Regions from separate parts of the Acutalibacter sp. JLR.KK004 genome, predicted to be linked through region 1. Evidence: predicted binding sites of a transcription regulator. Region 1 holds the regulator's gene; the other holds the start of a gene.

The links. The regulator LexA, encoded in region 1, represses DNA repair genes until DNA is damaged. The targets are predictions, from matches to a motif close to CNAACANNTGTTNG.
Region 2: the regulator LexA is predicted to act here: its motif matches at 7,428-7,441, upstream of VSQ30_RS07475 (serine/threonine protein phosphatase).

What each region holds. Positions count from the first base shown of each region.
Region 1 is NZ_JAYMNQ010000001.1:2,439,076-2,448,085, reverse strand. It holds gene VSQ30_RS13260 (alpha-glucosidase/alpha-galactosidase) at 1-1,179, shown strand, start outside; gene VSQ30_RS13255 (peptidoglycan DD-metalloendopeptidase family protein) at 1,340-2,164, opposite strand; gene lexA (transcriptional repressor LexA) at 2,672-3,253, shown strand; gene VSQ30_RS13245 (flavodoxin domain-containing protein) at 3,324-3,851, opposite strand; gene VSQ30_RS13240 (TetR/AcrR family transcriptional regulator) at 3,848-4,465, opposite strand; gene VSQ30_RS13235 (5'-methylthioadenosine/adenosylhomocysteine nucleosidase) at 4,714-5,433, opposite strand; tRNA gene VSQ30_RS13230 (tRNA-Leu) at 5,615-5,701, shown strand; gene VSQ30_RS13225 (PSP1 domain-containing protein) at 5,946-6,812, shown strand; gene VSQ30_RS13220 (RNA polymerase sigma factor) at 7,009-7,299, opposite strand; gene VSQ30_RS13215 (asparaginase) at 7,604-8,581, shown strand.
Region 2 is NZ_JAYMNQ010000001.1:1,344,758-1,353,767, forward strand. It holds gene hisG (ATP phosphoribosyltransferase) at 1-491, shown strand, start outside; gene hisD (histidinol dehydrogenase) at 579-1,874, shown strand; gene VSQ30_RS07435 (hypothetical protein) at 1,879-2,193, shown strand; gene VSQ30_RS07440 (pyridoxal phosphate-dependent aminotransferase) at 2,177-3,250, shown strand; gene hisB (imidazoleglycerol-phosphate dehydratase HisB) at 3,247-3,825, shown strand; gene hisA (1-(5-phosphoribosyl)-5-[(5-phosphoribosylamino)methylideneamino]imidazole-4-carboxamide isomerase) at 4,048-5,154, shown strand; gene hisE (phosphoribosyl-ATP diphosphatase) at 5,151-5,474, shown strand; gene VSQ30_RS07460 (class I SAM-dependent methyltransferase) at 5,471-5,992, shown strand; gene VSQ30_RS07465 (TM2 domain-containing protein) at 6,056-6,757, opposite strand; gene VSQ30_RS07470 (TM2 domain-containing protein) at 6,788-7,156, opposite strand; gene VSQ30_RS07475 (serine/threonine protein phosphatase) at 7,620-8,720, shown strand; gene VSQ30_RS07480 (hypothetical protein) at 8,857-9,010, shown strand, end outside.

The DNA.
Region 1 (9,010 bases):
ATTTTAGGGGCCATGAACGAAACCCTGGGGGGCCATGGGAAAATCACCACCTACCTGGGGGTGGAAAACCGGAAGGAAGCCCTGCGGGGAGCGGCCTTTGTGGTCAACGCCATCCAGGTGGGGCTGTACGATCCCTGCACCATCATCGACTTTGAGGTGCCTAAAAAGTACGGCCTGCGCCAGACCATTGGCGACACCCTGGGCATTGGCGGCATCATGCGCGCCCTGCGCACCATCCCCGTAATGGCGGACTTTGCCCGGGATATGGAAGAGGTGTGCCCAGACGCCTGGTTCTTAAACTACACCAATCCCATGGCCATGCTCTCCGGCTACATGCAGCGCTATACAAATGTCAAAACCATAGGCCTGTGCCACAGTGTCCAGGTATGCAGCGAAGGGCTTCTCAAGGCCCTGGATATGGAGGATAAGCTTCCGGGCCGCAAGGAGCTTATCGCCGGCATCAACCACATGGGCTGGCTGCTTGAAATCAAGGACAAGGACGGGAATGACCTGTACCCGGAAATCCGCCGTCGGGCTAAGGAGAAGAACGCAAAGGAACAGCACAAGGACATGGTGCGCTTTGACTACATCGACAAGTTCGGCTATTATTGCACCGAGTCCAGCGAGCACAACGCAGAGTACAACATGTTCTACATCAAATCAAAATATCCCGAGCTTATCGGCCGCTTCCAAATTCCCCTGGACGAATACCCCCGCCGCTGCGTGGATCAGATTAAGAAGTGGGCCAAGCAGCGGGACGAGCTGCGCCAAAGCCACCAGCTTCAGCACCAGCGTTCCCGGGAGTATGCTTCCCACATCATGGAAGCCATTGTCACCGGTGATCCCTACCAAATCGGCGGCAACGTGCTGAACACCGGGGGCTTAATCGAAAACCTGCCCCAGGATGCCTGCGTGGAGGTGCCCTGTCTTGTAGACGGCATGGGCATACACCCCTGCCGGGTAGGCCGGCTGCCTGTGCAGTGCGCCGCTATGAACATGACCAACATCAACGTGCAGCTTCTCACCATCGAGGCCGCTGTCACCGGGAAGAAAGAGCACATCTACCAGGCCGCCATGCTGGATCCCCACACCGGCAGCGAGCTGGATATAGACGCCATCATCAAAATGGTGGATGACTTAATCGAAACCCACGGAAGCTGGCTTCCCCAGTACCACTAAAAACCACAGTAAAACGGCAGGGAACCGGGCAGCATGCGCCGCTGTTTCCTGCCGTTTTGTGCGTCTTAAAAGTTTTTGGGGATTCTTAAGGGGTGTTTTTCAAAAACACCCCTTAAGCCGCCGGAGGCAAAACCCCAGAGGCAAACCCCGGAAGCAAAAGCTAGTTCTTTCCCTCCAGCACGCTGCGGGGATCCATGCAGGCCCCGTCCCGGCGCACCTCCAGGTGGAGGTGGGGCTGCTGGGCAGCTTCCTCAGGCACAGCGGTGATGGTGCCGATAGCCTGGCCCATGGACACTACGTCCTCCGGCTGCACCAGGAATTCCTCTCCCACGCCGCAGTAGTAAAACATATAGTCCCCATGTTCCACAACAATGACGTTGCCCAGCATACTGTCCGTATACGTCTCCTTCACAATGCCGTTGCCGCAGGCCAGCACCTGCTCCCCGCTTTCAGCGGCAATGTCGCACCCAGCGTGGACGCGCCAATCCTTCATAGTTTCAGAGTACATAGGCGCCCCGGAGCTGTAGGCCTTGTCAATCTGCTTGGAGGCCACCGGATACAGCATTTCTGTGCTGATTTCATAGAGCGGGGCCGTAGCGGGCACCTGGGAAGCCTCGCTCTCCTCAGGCGCGGGAGTGGGAGATGGGCTTTTGGTGGGGGCAATTTTCTTAGGCGTGCTGCCGGCTAACTTCGCCCCGGCCGAGGCAGCGGAGGAGGTTTTCCCGGAGGGGACGGAGGAGCTGGCGCTTTCCTTTTTAGGCGCTTCCGGATCGTCGTCTTTCAGGACGTTCTGGCCGCTGCGCACGTCCTCTTCCTGCTGCTCAACCAGCGCGGGATCTGTAGAGGCGTCCTCCGGGCCAAGATAGTCCTGCACTGCGTCATAGGTGCTCCAGGCGGCAATGCCCACCGCCACCAGACAAACAGCCAGGGCCAGATAAAAGCCGTTGCGCCTTGCCTTACCTTCTGAGAATCGTTTTCCATTCATGGTGGTTCCATTCCTTTCGGAGTAAAATACATTTTGCATGGCAACTGTATTCTGGCCCGCCCAAAAAGGAAATATACACAAAAGGAAGAAAGGCCGAGAAACTTTCGGCCTTTCTTCCTTTTGCTTGAGGGGTATTATTGAGGAGGGTTAGTTCACGCGGCCTAAAAGAGGCAGCCTCTTTTGGGGGCGTTCACTATAGAACATGTATCTCAAGAAAAGGTGCGGTCCATTTCTTTTGAGTACACCTCTATTATAAACCTTTTTTCCAAAGAGTTGTTACGGCCTTGTGAATAAACCTTAAAGAAATTCTGCCGGATTTGTGAATTTTCCCGAAAACTGTCGAAAACGCACCAGAAAAATTTTGAAAAGTTTTCAAACAAACGTTTCATTTTCAGAGAACATATGATATAATACAAATAAGAAACCTTGGTGTGGCCTCTCATAGGGCTATACCCCTCGTATAATCCGGGCGCTTTCCCCTGCCCATTTTCCACAGGAGGCATGGCAATGGAACCCTTAACGAAAAGCCAGCAAAAAGTTTTTGATTTTTTACGGGAGCAAATGCCCTCCGGCATCCCCCCCACTGTGCGGGAGATCTGCAACGCCACAGGCTTGCGCTCCACCTCCACAGTCCACGCCCATCTGAAAACCCTGGAAAAGCTGGGCTACATCACCCGGGAAGCTGGGCTGAACCGCTCCATCCGCATTGAAGGCAGCGAAGCCGCCGTACAGGTGCCCATTATGGGCAAGGTAACGGCAGGGCTGCCCATCCTGGCAGTGGAGGACATAGAGGGCTACATCCCCTTCCCCCAGAAAACCGGCAAGGAGCTTTTTGCCCTCCATGTCAGCGGCCTGAGTATGCGGGACGCAGGCATCCTGGACGGGGATTACGTAATTGCGGAACGGGTGCCCACAGCGGAGGACGGGGACATTGTGGTGGCCCTGCTGGAGGATGAGGCCACCGTAAAAACCCTGTACCGGGAGGAGGGCCGCGTCCGCTTGCAGCCGGAAAATCCGGATTTCTCCCCCATCTACGCCAAAGACGTTTCCCTGCTGGGAAAGGTTATTGCCGTGATACGGTATCTGTAAAGGGGAACAGCTTTCAAACAGACAAGGCGTGATACTTGTGTAAAGCATCATGCCTTGTCATGTATAGCCGCTATCTGCCCACCCGCAAATAGGCTTCCAGTTCCCGCAGGTTTTCCCGCTCCGCCTTGCTGAAGGAAGAAGCCACCGTCTGGATCGCTTCCTGATCCTCCGGCGTGGGATTTTTCTTGGCGCCCAGCATCTTGCGGAAAGCAGCCATCATGGCCTTGTCCACAAAGCCCATTTTTTCATAATTCAGCCCGCCCCACAGGTAAAATGCAGGCACCCGCTCCCTCGCCTCTGGAGGGACATTTTGCTGGACAGCCCGTTCAATCCCCACCGGATCCGGGGGCATGGCCCCAGTAAAGAATAAAGCCAGGCGTTTCCCCTCCAGCCTTGGCGCTTGTCTAAAAAACCACTTGGCTCCAGGGAGAATCCCGGCCCGCAGGCCGCTGCCAAAGGCAATGGCGTCAAATGTGTCAAGGGATATAGCTTTACGGCCTTTATAGGGAACACACGCGCAGCTCAAGTCTTGGGCCAGCCACTGGGCATATTGGGCGGTAAAGCCTGTTTTCGAGTGGTAAAGTATCAAAGTTTTCATGGGTTTCCCTCCTCTGTTCCGGCGGCGAAGCCCTGCTGCCGGGTGAATTGCCGCAAATGTGCCATAAAGCGGGGCTGGGCTTCCTCCCAGCTTTCACAGGTGTGCAGCAGCAAAAACACCCCGCCGTAAAAGCCCAGCGCCATGGCGGCAGGATCTCCCTGGGGGCACTTGCCTTCTGCCATCAGCCGCCGGAAAATCTCTTCCTCCACCTGTAAAGGGTAATCCCTATACAGTTTTTGATACACAGCCCCAGCCAGCTCGTGGGCATATTGGCTTACCACCAGCAGCCGGCGGAACTGGCTGTTCCAGGGATCTTCAAAGAAATACCGGAATATTCCGGCAAGGGTTTCTCCCAGCGGGGCAAGGCTGGACTGCCCGAAAACGGAGAGGTCATCTTCGGTGGAGAAGGGCAGACCCTGTGCCTGGAAATATTCCTGGGCCTTTTCCCAGCATAACTCCACCAGGCTGTCAAAAATGGCCTGTTTGCCGGGAAAATAGTGGTACAGCGAGCTTTCCCGAATGCCCACAGCCCTTGCCAGCTCCCGCACTGATACTGCGTCATAGCCCCGCTGGGAGAAAAGCCCCAGTGCCTCCCACAAAATTTTTTCTTTCATCTGCAAACGTATTCCTCCAAACGAACAACCGTTAGTTTCTATTATTATACTAACGATTGTTCGTTTTGTCAAGGGGCTAGGGCTTGTTTGAAGATAGAGCGCCTGCAAAAAAGAGGGCGGCACCAGCCACCCTCTTTAGAACCTGCCTGCCATATTTCAACCGAGCATGACAAGTTATATAACTTTACACGATTTTCTGACAATAAAGGTTCTGCCTTTACATACAAAATCTGACAAGCAACACGCCTTTACAGCCTTGGCAGCACCGCGCCCAGCAGTTTTCCGGTCTTTTCTGCGGCCATTTTGGTGAAGGCTGGGAAATCCATGGGAGAATCGTCGTTGGCGCAGTCGGAAATGGCCCGGAGCACCGCGCAGGGCACGCTGTTCATATAGCACACCTGGGCAATAGCCCCGCCCTCCATCTCCACAGCATGGGCCTCAAATTTTTCCTGTAGGAACTGGTTCTTTTCCGCGTCAGCCACAAAGACATCCCCAGTGCAGATAACCCCAAAGTGCGCGCCGCCATAAATGCTGCGGGCTTCCTTCAGCAGCAGCCCGGCAGCTTCCTCGCAGCAGGGCAGCAGCAGGATATCCTCGTTTTCCCCGCTTGCGCGGCGGATAAACAGGGTGCCCAGGGGATCGCCCATGGCAGTGGTGTCGAAATCATACTGCACGCAGGCAGCAGCCACCACCAGATCCCCAATGTGTACCTGAGGCCCCACGCCTCCCGCCACGCCCACGTTGATAACAAGCCGGGGGCTGTACCGCAGCACCATAGTCTGGGCGCACACGGCGGCGTTCACCTTGCCGGGGCCGCATTCCGCCACCACGCAGGCCACGCCCTCCAGGGTGCCGCTGTGAAAGGCAAGCCCGGAAAATTCCTCCACCTTTTCTTCCTGCATGGCAGCAAGCAGGGCCTCCACTTCTGTCGCCATGGCGCCGATAATGCCGATAGGTTTTTCAGCCATAGGAAATACTCCTCCTCATTTAAATTAGTTCATAAAACAGTTTCGTCTCAGTATACCATAAATCGCGCCAGGGGAAAAGGGGGGAAGCAGTCGAAAAAAATTTGCAAAAGCTGTTGACTTTTATACCAGCAGGTGCTATAATAAACAAGCGCTCAGGAAAGGGCGCAGATGAATATGGTATGCAGGTATGGCGGAATTGGCAGACGCGTATGGTTCAGGTCCATATGAGCGCAAGTTCATGCAGGTTCAAGTCCTGTTACCTGCACCAAACCTGCGGTGGGCGATAGGCGCACCGCAGGTTTTCTTTATTTTCTGTAGCTTTCAGCAAGCGGTTCCTTTGGCTGGGGCCTGCTTTCTTTGAGAAAGCCCTTTGGCTTTGGGGACGCGGCGTCTTATCCTCATCTTGGAGAGGGACAGGCGGCTACAATATTGGTAAAGTGATATGGCCTGCTTTCCCTTTGGGGCGGGGCATATTAGGAGGGCTTTGGCCCTTTGGAAAGGGGAAGCTGTGTATGGCCGAGGTAATCGGGGTACGCTTTAAAAATACAGGCAAGGTATATTATTTTGACCCAGGCCAGGAGCGCCTGGAAAAGGGCGACATGGCCATTGTGGAGACAGCCCGGGGCGTGGAGTGCGGCGAGGTTGCCATGGGGAACCGGGAAATCAGCGACGAATCCATTGTGCAGCCCTTGCGCCAGATGGTGCGCAAGGCCACCCGGGAAGATATCCAGCGAGTGATGGAGAACCGGAAAAAGGAGAAGTCTGCTTTTAAGGCATGTGAAAGGCGCATTGCCAGCCGCGGGCTGGAGATGAAGCTGGTGGACGTGGAATACACCTTTGACAACAGCAAAATCCTGTTCTATTTTACCGCCGATGGGCGGGTGGATTTCCGGGAACTGGTAAAGGACTTGGCGGGGATGTTCCACACCCGCATTGAACTGCGGCAGATTGGCGTGCGAGACGAGGCCAAAATGCTGGGGGGCATGGGGATCTGCGGCAGGCCCTTCTGCTGCGGTTCCTTTTTAGGCGGCTTCCAGCCTGTTTCCATTAAAATGGCAAAGGAACAGGGGCTGTCCCTGAACCCGGTGAAGATTTCCGGCACCTGCGGGCGGCTGATGTGCTGCCTGAAATATGAGCAGGAGGCCTACCAGGATCTGCTGCGCACCACTCCCAAGGTGAATGCTTTGGTGTCCACCCCGGACGGCAAGGGCGTTGTGATAGACACAAACCTGCTGACCCGGAAGCTCACTGTGCGGCTGGACAAGGATCCGGACGCGGCGCCCAAGGTCTTTCATGCCGACCAGGTGAAGGTGCTGCGGGACGGCAGGGTGAAAGTGGACAAAAAGGAGATTGAAGAGCTGAAGGATCTGGAAAACTGAGGCTGGCCTCCGGCGGGGAAGGGGCATTGCCCCCTCCACCCCCACCACTTTTGAAAAAGTGGACAAAACTTTTGATTTATTGAAACTGTACTATATTGATTCTTCTCAAATAAATGCTTCTTTGAAGATTTCATAATGATATTGCGGCCCATGTACCCGGCTGGCCTGCGGGCGCATGGGCCGTTTTTCGGGATTTTCAAGTGCGTTTGCTATAGGACAGGGCGCGGCCCAGGCGCTTTTTGGACTTTTGCAAATGCCTGCACACTGTGGCCTTGCCGATGCCCAGGGCTTTGCCTGCTTCCTCCATGGTCATGCCCTGGAAAAAATACAGTTCCACGCACTGCCGCTGCCGGGGGGTCAGCTCCTGCCGGACGGCCAGCCGCAGCAGCCGGAGGGCGGCTTCCGGGGGCGGGTTGTCCTGGGGGAGGCCGCCGCCCTCTGTCAAAAAAAACTGGGCCTTTTCCCAGGGGATACGCTTTATTTCCATGGCAGGATCTCCTTTCAAACAGATGTTCTGCTTTCAGTATAGCAGATGAAAGGGGAAAGCGCAAGAGGATTTGGAACAAAAATTCGGGTTTGAGGTTTCTTCTGGGCAGACAGGCAAAATGCAGGATGGCACAAAAAATCCTGCAAAACAGGTTGTGAACAAACTGTGAATGATGGTAAAATGGGTCGATTTTTTGGAAAAAGAGGGGCGTTTTGTAAACAAATTGTCATCTTTGTAACCTGTTGTTACTTTCAGGAAATGACTGCCCCGCATCATACTATATAATATGGGGAAAGGCGCAAGTATGAAAAAGCTTTTGCTGATTGCCACAGGGGGCACTATCGCCTCCACAAAAACAGAAGGGGGGCTGGCACCGGGCCTGCCGCCGGAGGAGCTGCTGGGCCGGGTGCCGGACGCCAGGACGTTCTGCCAGGTGGACGCGGTTCAGCCCATGAACCTTGACAGCACCAATATCACCCCCAGCCATTGGCTGGGGCTGGCGGGGGTGGTGGAAGAAAACTATCACCGCTACGACGGGTTTGTAATTTGCCACGGCACCGACACCCTGGCATACTCCGGCGCGGCTTTGTCCTACCTCATCCAGGGCACCCGCAAGCCTATTGTGCTCACCGGCGCCCAGAAGCCCATTGACCGGGAGGATACCGACGCCAGGCAGAACCTGCTAGACAGCCTGCGGTTTGCAAGCTGCGGGGACAGCGGGGTGTGCATTGTCTTTGGGGGCCATGTGATTGCCGGGACGCGGGCCAGGAAAACCAGGACAAAAAGCTATAACGCTTTTTCCAGCATCAATTTTCCCGATTTGGCGGAGATACGGGACAGCCGGGTGGTGCGCTTTTTGCCCTGCGGGGAGACGGGGAAGCCTGTGTTTACAAAGAAGCTGAATGACCGGGTGGCCCTGCTGAAGCTGATTCCCGGCCTTTCCCCAGAGGCCTTTTCCGCCCTGGGGGCCTGGTGCGACGGGCTGATTATCGAAAGCTATGGGGTGGGAGGCATTCCGGATGCGTACCTCCAGCAGCTTGACATGCTGGTGAAGGCGGGCAAGACGGTGGTGCTGGCCACCCAGGTGCCCCAAGAGGGCAGCGACCTTTCTGTGTACCAGGTGGGGCACAGGGTGAAGGAGCGCTACCACCTGCTGGAGCCTTATGACATGACGCTGGAATCCACGGTGACAAAGCTGATGTGGGTGCTGGGCCAGACCGCCGATCCGGAGGAGGCGCGCCGGCTGTTTTACACCCCGGTGAATTATGATCTGCTGTTTTAGGGTTTGTCCCGCATAAAACCCGGGAGAGCCGCCTATGCTGTATTGCAGAGGGCAGGGCGCTTGACAGGAAGGCCCGGGATAGAGTACAATAAGAATAGTGGCAGGATTTCCCTGCATGGAAACGGCATGACTGCGGCTGCTGCCGCATGTGTATAGATACGGAAAACGTGAAGGATGGCCCCGGGCGGGGCGATCAGGTGAAAAGGCGGCTTTTCGGCCCGCTTCTGTCCCTGCTTGCAGGCAGGGAGGGCAGGCCCCGGTTTTGTGCTTCCTTTTTTATGCGCGCGAGAGGTTTTTGCGCCGACATCCTTCCGTGCATCCGCAGACGCAAAGGGCGGAAAGATACTGAAAAGCCCTGTTACGGTAAGCGTATTTCCAGGGCAGGCTGGCGTAACAGCCGGCGCGGTTTGCAAAGGGGCGGAAAACCCC
Region 2 (9,010 bases), 1.1 Mb from region 1:
AGGCTGTGCTGGCAAAGGCGGCGGATGTTATCACCTATGTAGAGCAAGGCGTGTGCGACCTGGGCGTGGTGGGGAAAGACACCATCATGGAGCAGGGGCACCAGCTCTTTGAAATTTTAGATTTAGGCTTTGGGCGCTGCGGCTTTGCCCTGGCGGCCCCCAGGGGAGCGGATTTTTACGGAGGCTACCGGGTGAAAACCATTGCCTCCAAATACCCCAGCGTGGCAAGGCGGTTTTTCGAGAGCAAGCACATGGACGTGCGCATTATCAAGATAGAAGGCTCGGTAGAACTGGCCCCCCTGCTGGGCCTTTCCGACGGCATTGTAGATATTGTGGAAACCGGGGCCACCCTAAAGGAAAATGGCCTGGAGGTGATAGAACCCATTGCCCAGGTGTCTGCCCGGCTGGTGGTAAACCCTGCCAGCATGAAGCTGCGCAAGGGGGAGATTGAGGCCCTGGCGGCAAAGCTGGAGGAGAAGCTGGAAAGATGACAAAAGGGTTACAAAACCTGAGGCTTTTTCCCGAAAACAGCGCTTTTACCCATTATTAACAATTTGTTCATATTTTAAAAGAGGTGAATGTTGATGATACGCATGGTGAAAGGCGAGCGGCAGGCCCGCCTTGCCTTTATAGACGAGCTGAAGGCCCGGGTGGGCCAGGCGGACAGGGCTGTGGAAGAGTCTGTGGCGGAGATTATCCGAAACGTGAAGGAGGGCGGGGATGAGGCCGTTCAGAATTATTCCCGCCAGTTTGACGGCTGGGCGCCGGAAAGGCTGGAGCTTACCCGCCAGGAGATGGAGGAAATTGCCCAGGCGTGCGCCCCGGAATTTTTAGAGGCCCTTAGGAGGGCAGCGGAAAACATCCGGATATTCCATGCCCGGCAGAAGCAGCAGAGCCGCATCGACCCTATGGGCGGCATCATCACGGGCCAGCGGGTGCGGGGCCTGCACCGGGCGGGGGTTTACGTGCCTGGCGGTACGGCGGGATACCCTTCCTCTGTGCTGATGAACGTGATACCCGCCCAGGTGGCAGAGGTGGGGGAGATTGTAATGGCTACGCCCCCGGGCCGCACAGGCCGGCCCGACCCCAACATCATCGCCGCGGCCCTTGCCGCCGGGGTGGACAGGGTGTTCCTCATGGGCGGCGCCCAGGCGGTCGCGGCCATGGCTTACGGCACGGAGACGGTGCCCAAGGTGGACAAAATCGTGGGGCCGGGGAATATTTTCGTGGCTACCGCCAAGAAGCAGCTTTACGGCGTGGTGGACATTGACATGATAGCCGGGCCAAGCGAAATCCTCATCATAGCCGATTCCTCCGCAAACCCGGAGTATCTGGCAGCGGATTTGATGAGCCAGGCGGAGCACGACAAAATGGCTTCTGCCATCCTCATCACCCCGGACGAGAAGCTGGCGGCCCAGACGGTGGAGGCCCTGTACAGGCAGCTTGAAAGCCTTTCCCGCAGGGAGATTATCGAGGAATCCTTGGACACCTACGGGGCGGTGCTCCTTACGGAAAACATGGACGAGGCGGTGGAATTTGCAAACCTTCTGGCCCCGGAGCACCTGGAGGTCTGCTGCGACAATCCCTTTGCCTATCTGGGCAGGCTGGACAACGCGGGTTCCCTGTTTTTGGGCCACTATTCCCCAGAGCCTTTAGGGGACTATTTTGCCGGGCCGAACCATGTGCTGCCCACCGGGGGCACAGCAAGGTTCTTCTCACCCCTTTCTGTGGATGACTTCGTGAAGAAATCCGGCTTTGTATATTATCCCAAAGAAGCGCTTTTAGATGCTGCCGATGATATTATCCTTTTGGCGGAAACAGAAGAGCTTACCGCCCACGCCAACTCCGTCCGGGTGCGCAAGGATGGGAAATAGGCCCATGGAAACAGTGGAGGACGTGTATAAGGCCCTGGAGGCCCGGGGCTTTGCGCCGGAATGGCTGACAAAGGGGAAGGAAGCGGCTGTGCTGTATTTTACAGGGGGCCGCAAACAGTATAAGCTTTATTTTGACGAGAGCTTTGTGGAGGTTTCCCAGAAAAAGCGTTTGTTCCGGGAGGAATACTGGCACAGCATAGGCGTGCGCCGCTATGAAAACCCAGAGGACACCGTGGCGGACGTGTACGACACAGTGGCGTGGTGCCTGGAGGAATATGGCGGGAAAAAGGAGGACAAGGCACATGTACAGCCTGAATGAAAAAGCGAAAGGCCTTAAAGCGTATGACCCCATTGGAGGGGGCTTCCAGGTGCGCCTGGACGCAAACGAGTCTTTCCTGCCTTTGCCGGAGGAGGTACTCCTGGACGCCCAGACGGCCCTTCCGGAACTGGCCTTCAACCGCTATCCAGACCCTGCCGCTAAGGAGCTTTGCGCCGCCTTTGCCCGGCATTATGGGGTGCCGGAAGGGCAGGTGGTGGCGGGAAATGGCTCTGACGAGCTGATAACCGTAATTTTCAGCACCTTCCTGGAAAAAGGGGATGCTTTTGCCACCCTGGAGCCGGACTTTTCCATGTATGCCTTTAACGGCTTTTTGCAGGAGGCCCGGCATGTGCCCATTCAGAAGGGAGAGGGCCTTCGCGTAGACATAGACGAAACCATCCGGGTTTGTGAGGAGGAAGGGGTAAAGCTGCTGATTTTCAGCAACCCCTGCAATCCCACTTCCCTGGTGTGCCCCAAAGAAGAAGTGGCCCGGCTTATCCGCTCGGTCAGCGCTTTGGTGGTGCTGGACGAGGCTTATATGGACTTTTCCGACCAGAGCCTTCTGAGGGAAGCGGACAGCTTTGATAACCTCATCATCCTGCGCACCTGCTCCAAGGCCTTTGGCATGGCGGCCCTGCGGCTGGGATTTGCGGTGGCCCGGCCTTTGCTGGCAGACACCCTGCGGGCGGCAAAATCCCCCTATAATGTAAACGCCTTGTCTCAGAAGATGGGGGCATTGGCACTAGGGCAGGATGCAGCCATCAAGGCCGCCCTGGAGGAAATCCTTCTGTCCCGGGACGAGCTGGCGGCTGGGCTGGAAGAATTGGGGCGGAAATATCCCGGGCGCTTTACCCTGTTGCCAAGCGACACCAATTTCTGCGCCCTCTTGATGGAGGACAGGCAGGCCCTGTTCGATTTCCTGTGCGCCCGGGGCATTGCCATCCGCCTTACCGGGGGCCTTGTCCGCATTACCTGCGGCACGCCGGAGGAAAACAGGATTTTCCTCCGGGCGGCGGAAGAGTATTTCAAGGCTTCAGGAAAGGGGGGGCAGGCATGAAGCGTCAGGCTTCTGTAACAAGGAAAACAAGGGAAACAGATATCAAGCTGGCTCTCTCCCTGGACGGCGGCTCAGTGGAGGTTGCCACAGGCGTCGGCTTTTTCGACCACATGCTGACAGCCTTCGGGGTACACAGCGGCTTTGGCCTGGAGGTTTGGGCCAAGGGGGACTTGGAGGTGGATTGCCACCATACAGTGGAGGACGTGGGCATTGTGCTGGGCCAGGCCATGGCCCAGGCTTTAGGGGACAAAAGCGGCATTAAGCGTTATGGCCACGCCTACATCCCTATGGACGAGGCCCTGGGTTCCTGCGTGGTGGATATCAGCGGCAGGCCCTTCCTGGTGTTCCAGGCGGCGTTTCCCCAGGAGGCTCTGGGGGCATATGACGCCTGCATGACAGAGGAGTTTTTCCGGGCCTTTGCCATGCACAGCGGCCTGACTCTCCACCTTGCCTGCCCCTATGGGAAAAATTCCCACCACATGATTGAAGCTCTCTTTAAGGCTTGTGCCCACGCGATGCGGGATGCCTGCGCCCTGGGGCAGGAAGGGGTGCTTTCCTCCAAAGGGATGCTGTAGGAGACGCTTTCGGTGCTTTTTGCCTCCGGCGGCTCAAAAGCCTTTCAGGAAGCGTCAGAATTGTGCTGGAAAAGAATGATGAACAAAGTGTGAATTCTTAGAAAAAACTGCGGTTTTTTGCAAAAAAGTTGGGTTTTGTAAACGATTTGTAATCTTTTTCGCCCGCTGGATAGGGGCTTTTTCATACAGGTTTGACACCGTTATATAAAGGAGAGTTTGCCTATGATTATACTGCCAGCCATTGACCTGCACCAGGGCCAGTGCGTGCGCCTGCTGCAGGGGGACTATGCCACAGCCCATGTGGTGGCGGACAGCGCCCTGGACACTGCCAGAAGCTTCCAGGAGCAGGGCGCCCGCTGGATGCACATGGTGGATTTGGACGGGGCCAAGGGAGGCGCGCCCCAAAATGCCCAGTTGATTTTTGACGTGCTCCAGAATGTGGACATGCACATTGAGGTGGGGGGCGGCATACGGGATATGGCTTCTGTAGAGCTGTATCTGGAGAAGGGTGTGAGCCGGGTGATTTTAGGCTCTGCCGCTTTGGAAAATCCCGCTTTTGTGAAAGAAGCTGTGGGCCGGTACGGCAAAAAAATTGCTGTGGGCATTGACGCTTTGGGGGGCAAGGCCGCCGCCCAGGGCTGGACGGAGAAAAGCGGGAAGGATTATCTGGAGCTTGCCAAGGAGATGGAGGCCCTGGGGGTGGAGTTTATCATCTGCACAGACATCCAGCAGGATGGCATGATGAGCGGGCCGAACCTGGAAATGCTGGATAAGCTGAACCGGGCTGTGTCCTGCAACATCATTGCCAGCGGCGGGGTCAGCAGCCTTTTGGATATTGTGAACCTGTATGATTTGGGGCTTTATGGCGCTATTGCCGGGAAGTCTATCTATACGGGGGCATTGGATCTGCGCCGGGCCATTACCGCCTGCCAGCGGGTTTCCGGCAAGGCCCCCAAAACGCGGCAGGCGGCAGAGGACGAGCTGGAACGGTATTTCCAGAAGTCTGAGCTGCTGCCCGCTGTTATCCAGGAGGAGGAAACCGGGGAGGTGCTGATGCTGGCCTATATGAACCGGGAGTCCCTGGTGAAAACCTTGCAAACCGGCACCACTTGGTTTTACAGCCGCAGCCGCAAGGCCCTTTGGAACAAGGGGGAGACTTCGGGCCACACCCAGCAGGTGTGCAGCGTCTATGCGGACTGCGACGATGACACCCTGCTCATTAAAGTGAAGCAGAAAGGCCCTGCCTGCCATACGGGCAGCCATAGCTGTTTTTTTAAAACCCTGTGGCCGGAAAAGGACGGGGCAGAGCAGAAGGAGAATGGAATATGAACTCTTTACAGAAACTATATGAGACAGTTTCAGCCAGAAAAGACGCGCAGACAGAAGGCTCTTACACCTGCTATCTTTTCGGGCAGGGACTGGACAAGATTTTGAAAAAGTGCGGGGAGGAGTGCAGCGAGGTGATTATCGCCGCGAAAAACGGGGATAACAGCGAAACTGTTCTGGAGATAAGCGACCTTTTATACCACCTCACTGTGCTGATGGTGCAGCAGGGCATCACTCTGGAGCAGGTGGAGGCTGAGCTGAAAAAGCGCAGTGGAAAGCAAGGTAACCTGAAAACCTTCCATCAGGTGGACAAAAATACATGAGGTGGGATTTTTGGCAGCGGGCCAGGGCTTTCCTGCGCCCGGAAACCCGGGTGCTCCTGGTGGGCAGGGAAGGGCTGGAGGATTTGCTGGCCTTGGGGCATCCCCTCTGCCTGCTGGCTTTGGCCCTGCCTGACGGGTGCTGCCTCCGGGAGGAAAGGCGGCTGGGGCCTTTAGGCGTGCAGGCGCGGCCCTGGAATGGGGGAGAGCCTTTGCCCTTTGACGGGCAGTCTTTGGATCTGGTGCTGCAATACCGCCAGCCATATGATTTAGGGGAAATACGCCGGGTGCTGAAGCCCGGCGGTTTTTTCCTGACGGAGCAGGCAGGGGGGACTGACAGCAGGGCCGGGGAGCTGGGCCTGCCGGGCAATTATAACCTGGAGAACCAGAAGCCCCTGTTTTATGAGGCAGGGTTCCGGGTGGTATATGGCGATCAGGGCTATGAAGCTGCTGGAAAGGGCCGAGAGAGAGAGCTGCGCCACCGGTTTATGATTGTGGCGGGCAAGACTGGAAAAAAATAGAAGAAACCATAAACCCCCCGCTCCGGCAGTGCCGGGGCGGGGGGTTTATGCGTTGGGAAGGATTTAATCCCGGAGTATGACGCCATTGCCGTCATACATGCGGGAGGGCTGGGCAGAGAGGAGCATAACGCCCTCAATGAAGGCCCAGATGACAACGGCTACAGTGGCCACGCCGCAGGTCAGCAGGCCCCCTGCCAGGGAGAGGACAAGCTGGATGGTGCCCCGGGTGTTAAAGCCCAGGTAGAAATTATGCACGCCGAACACGCCCAGCATAATGGCCAGCAGGCCCGCTGCCAGGCGGCTCTTTTGGGCATAGCCTGCCGGCGGGGTGTTGTACTGCTGGGGCGGGTAAGGATAATAGGGCTGCTGGGGCGCCTGGCTGTATTGGGGAGGCTGGTATTGCGGGGCAGCCTGCTGCTCCTGCTGGGTATACTGGGGCGCGCCATAGGAAGGCTGGGCCTGATAGCTGGAATAGGGAGAGGCAGGCTCTGGCGCCCGGGGCGGCTCTGGCATATGGAAAGGCTCTGCGGAGGATCCGGGGAAGTGGGGGCCGGTGTGGTCTGGGGCGGGGGGATCGGGTGGGAGATCCGGCTCCAGGGTCAGGTGGGGCACAGGCTTTTCCGTATAGACAGGCTCCTGCTGGGGGGCGGAGGGCTGGGCGCTCTCCTGGACGGGCTGGGTTTCCCCAGGCTGCCCTTCTGCCGGCTGGGAGGCGGGGGGATTGTTCTGCTGTTCTAAGGGGTTATTATTTTCAAAATCAGACATATAAGATGCTCCTTTCTGAAATGGAATGTGTCAGTCTTTTAAGAATACGCCGTTTGCGTCGGTGTTAATGCGCCCGTCTAAAAGCTTGATGCCGTCCAGGATGCCCCAGATCTGCATGACAATGGCGCCGAAGCCGCAGGTGAGGAAAGACACCAGAAGCTGCACCAGCCCCCGGGAGGTGTTGCCCAGGTAGAAGCTGTGGACGCCATAGGCTCCCAGCAGCATGGCAAGGACGCCTGCCGCCACCCGGCTTTTCTGCACATAGCCGGGAGGAGGCTCCATGCCGGCCTGGGGCTGGTATTGGGGCGGGTTGTACATGGGAGGCTGCTCCTCCTGGAAGTTTGCCTGGGTGTAATAGGTCTGGTTATACTGGTTGTTATACTGATTATTGTCTGCCATGTGGGTTCATCTTCCTTTCTGTGTAGGGGGCAGTCCGTTTCCTTGTGTTCTGGTACTATCTTAGCACCACCTGTGGGGGAAAGCAAGGGACTGGAAGGTTTAGTAAGATAAAATTAAAAAAGGAAAGAATTTGGTCGGGGTTTACCAGCAAACAAGACGGAGATGTAAATTTTTTGTAAGGATTGGAGAAATGGGGATTGGATATATTTTACAAAAATTCGCAGGACTATTGTGCACTTTAATGGCTTTGGCTTGGAGAACGGAGGGCAGAAAAAAATTTTTTTGCAATTTTTAGGAAAAGTTGTCCTCTGGAGGACAACTTTTTTGCGTTTTCAGGGTGTAAGTGAAAGGAGCTTTTCGGTTCCTTGAAAAAAGGGGACAGCCCAGAAAGGAGAGGGGCGCGGTGTGAAGAAGGAGAAAGGAAAGGGGCAGAGGACGATGATATGGAAAGGATGTGGCGCCATTGCTGGGATTTAGGAAGCGGGAGGGCAGGCCTGCTGTGGCAGTGCAGACAGCCCCGGCGCCGGGGCCTGGGGCCTTCCCCCAGGGAGGCGGGGAGCGGGCGCTGTACCGCGCTTTGCGGGAATCGGTGCCGATAATTGACGCGGCGGTTTACAAGCTGCGCAGGCTTATCGGGGAGTTCCAGGCAGTGTGTCCGGACGGGGAGGCCCAGAAGGGCCTCCGGGAGTTTTTGGAGACAGTGCAGGTGAACGCCGCCGGGGTGGGCATCCATGAGTTTCTGGGCATTTACCTGGAGGAACTGGTGACCTATGGCAACGCTGTGGGGGAGATGGTGCTTTCCGGCGGGCAGGTTGGGGCGCTGTACAACGCGGGGCTTGACCAGGTGGAGCTGGAGGCGGACGGGCCTTTAGGGGTGAAGGTGTGGGCTTTAGGGCCTCATGGGAAGGAGCCTTGCCCCTATCCAGAGATGCTGCTGGTGTCGGCTTTGAACCCGGCGGCGGGAAGCCCCTGGGGCACCTCCCTTTTGCGGGGGCTTCCCTTTGTCAGCGAGGTGCTGCTGAAAATTTACCACACTCTGGGGGTGAACTGGGACAGGCTGGGGAACGTCCGGTTTGCGGTGACCTGCAAGCCCGAGGGCATGGGGGCCATGGCAGGAGACAGGGCCGGGCTGATAGCCAGGGAATGGCAGGACGCCATGAAGAGCCGGGAGCCGCGGGACTTTGTGGCAGTGGGGGATGTATCCATCAAGGCCATTGGGGCGGACAACCAGGTGCTGGAGAGCGAGGTGCCAGTGCGGCAGATGCTGGAGCAGATCGTGGCGAAACTAGGGTTGCCCCCCTTTCTGCTGGGGCTTTCCTGGTCGTCTACAGAGCGGATGTCCAGCCAGCAGGCAGATGTGCTGACCAGCGAGCTGGACGCTTACAGGCGGGCGCTGACCCCGGTGGCCATGAAGATCTGCAAGACCTGGCTGGCTTTGGCAGGGTTTGATCCGGTGTGCAGCATTGTGTGGGAGGAGATTACCATGCAGGACGAGGTGGATCATGCCAGGGCCAGATATCTGACAGCCCAAGCACGGAAGTTGGAACGGGAACTGGGAGAGTGAGGGAAGGCCCGCCCCGGCCGGCACCGGACAGGCGGCGCCGCGCCGCGAAGCGGCGTGCGGGTTTTGCAAAAACCCGCAGCCGGGGCGGGGGGAAGAGGCAGAAGGCAGAGGGGAGATGCGTATGCAGGAAGGGTATGTGGCAGAAGGAATAAGAGAGGCCTGGGAGCAGGGGCTGACAGCGGCGGACATGGAGAAAATCAACCGCTACACCCGGCGGGCCTTTGGGCCGGAGGAGGTTTTCGCCTTTTCCATGGTGCTGTGCGACAACCGGGTGGACAGGGACGGGGAGC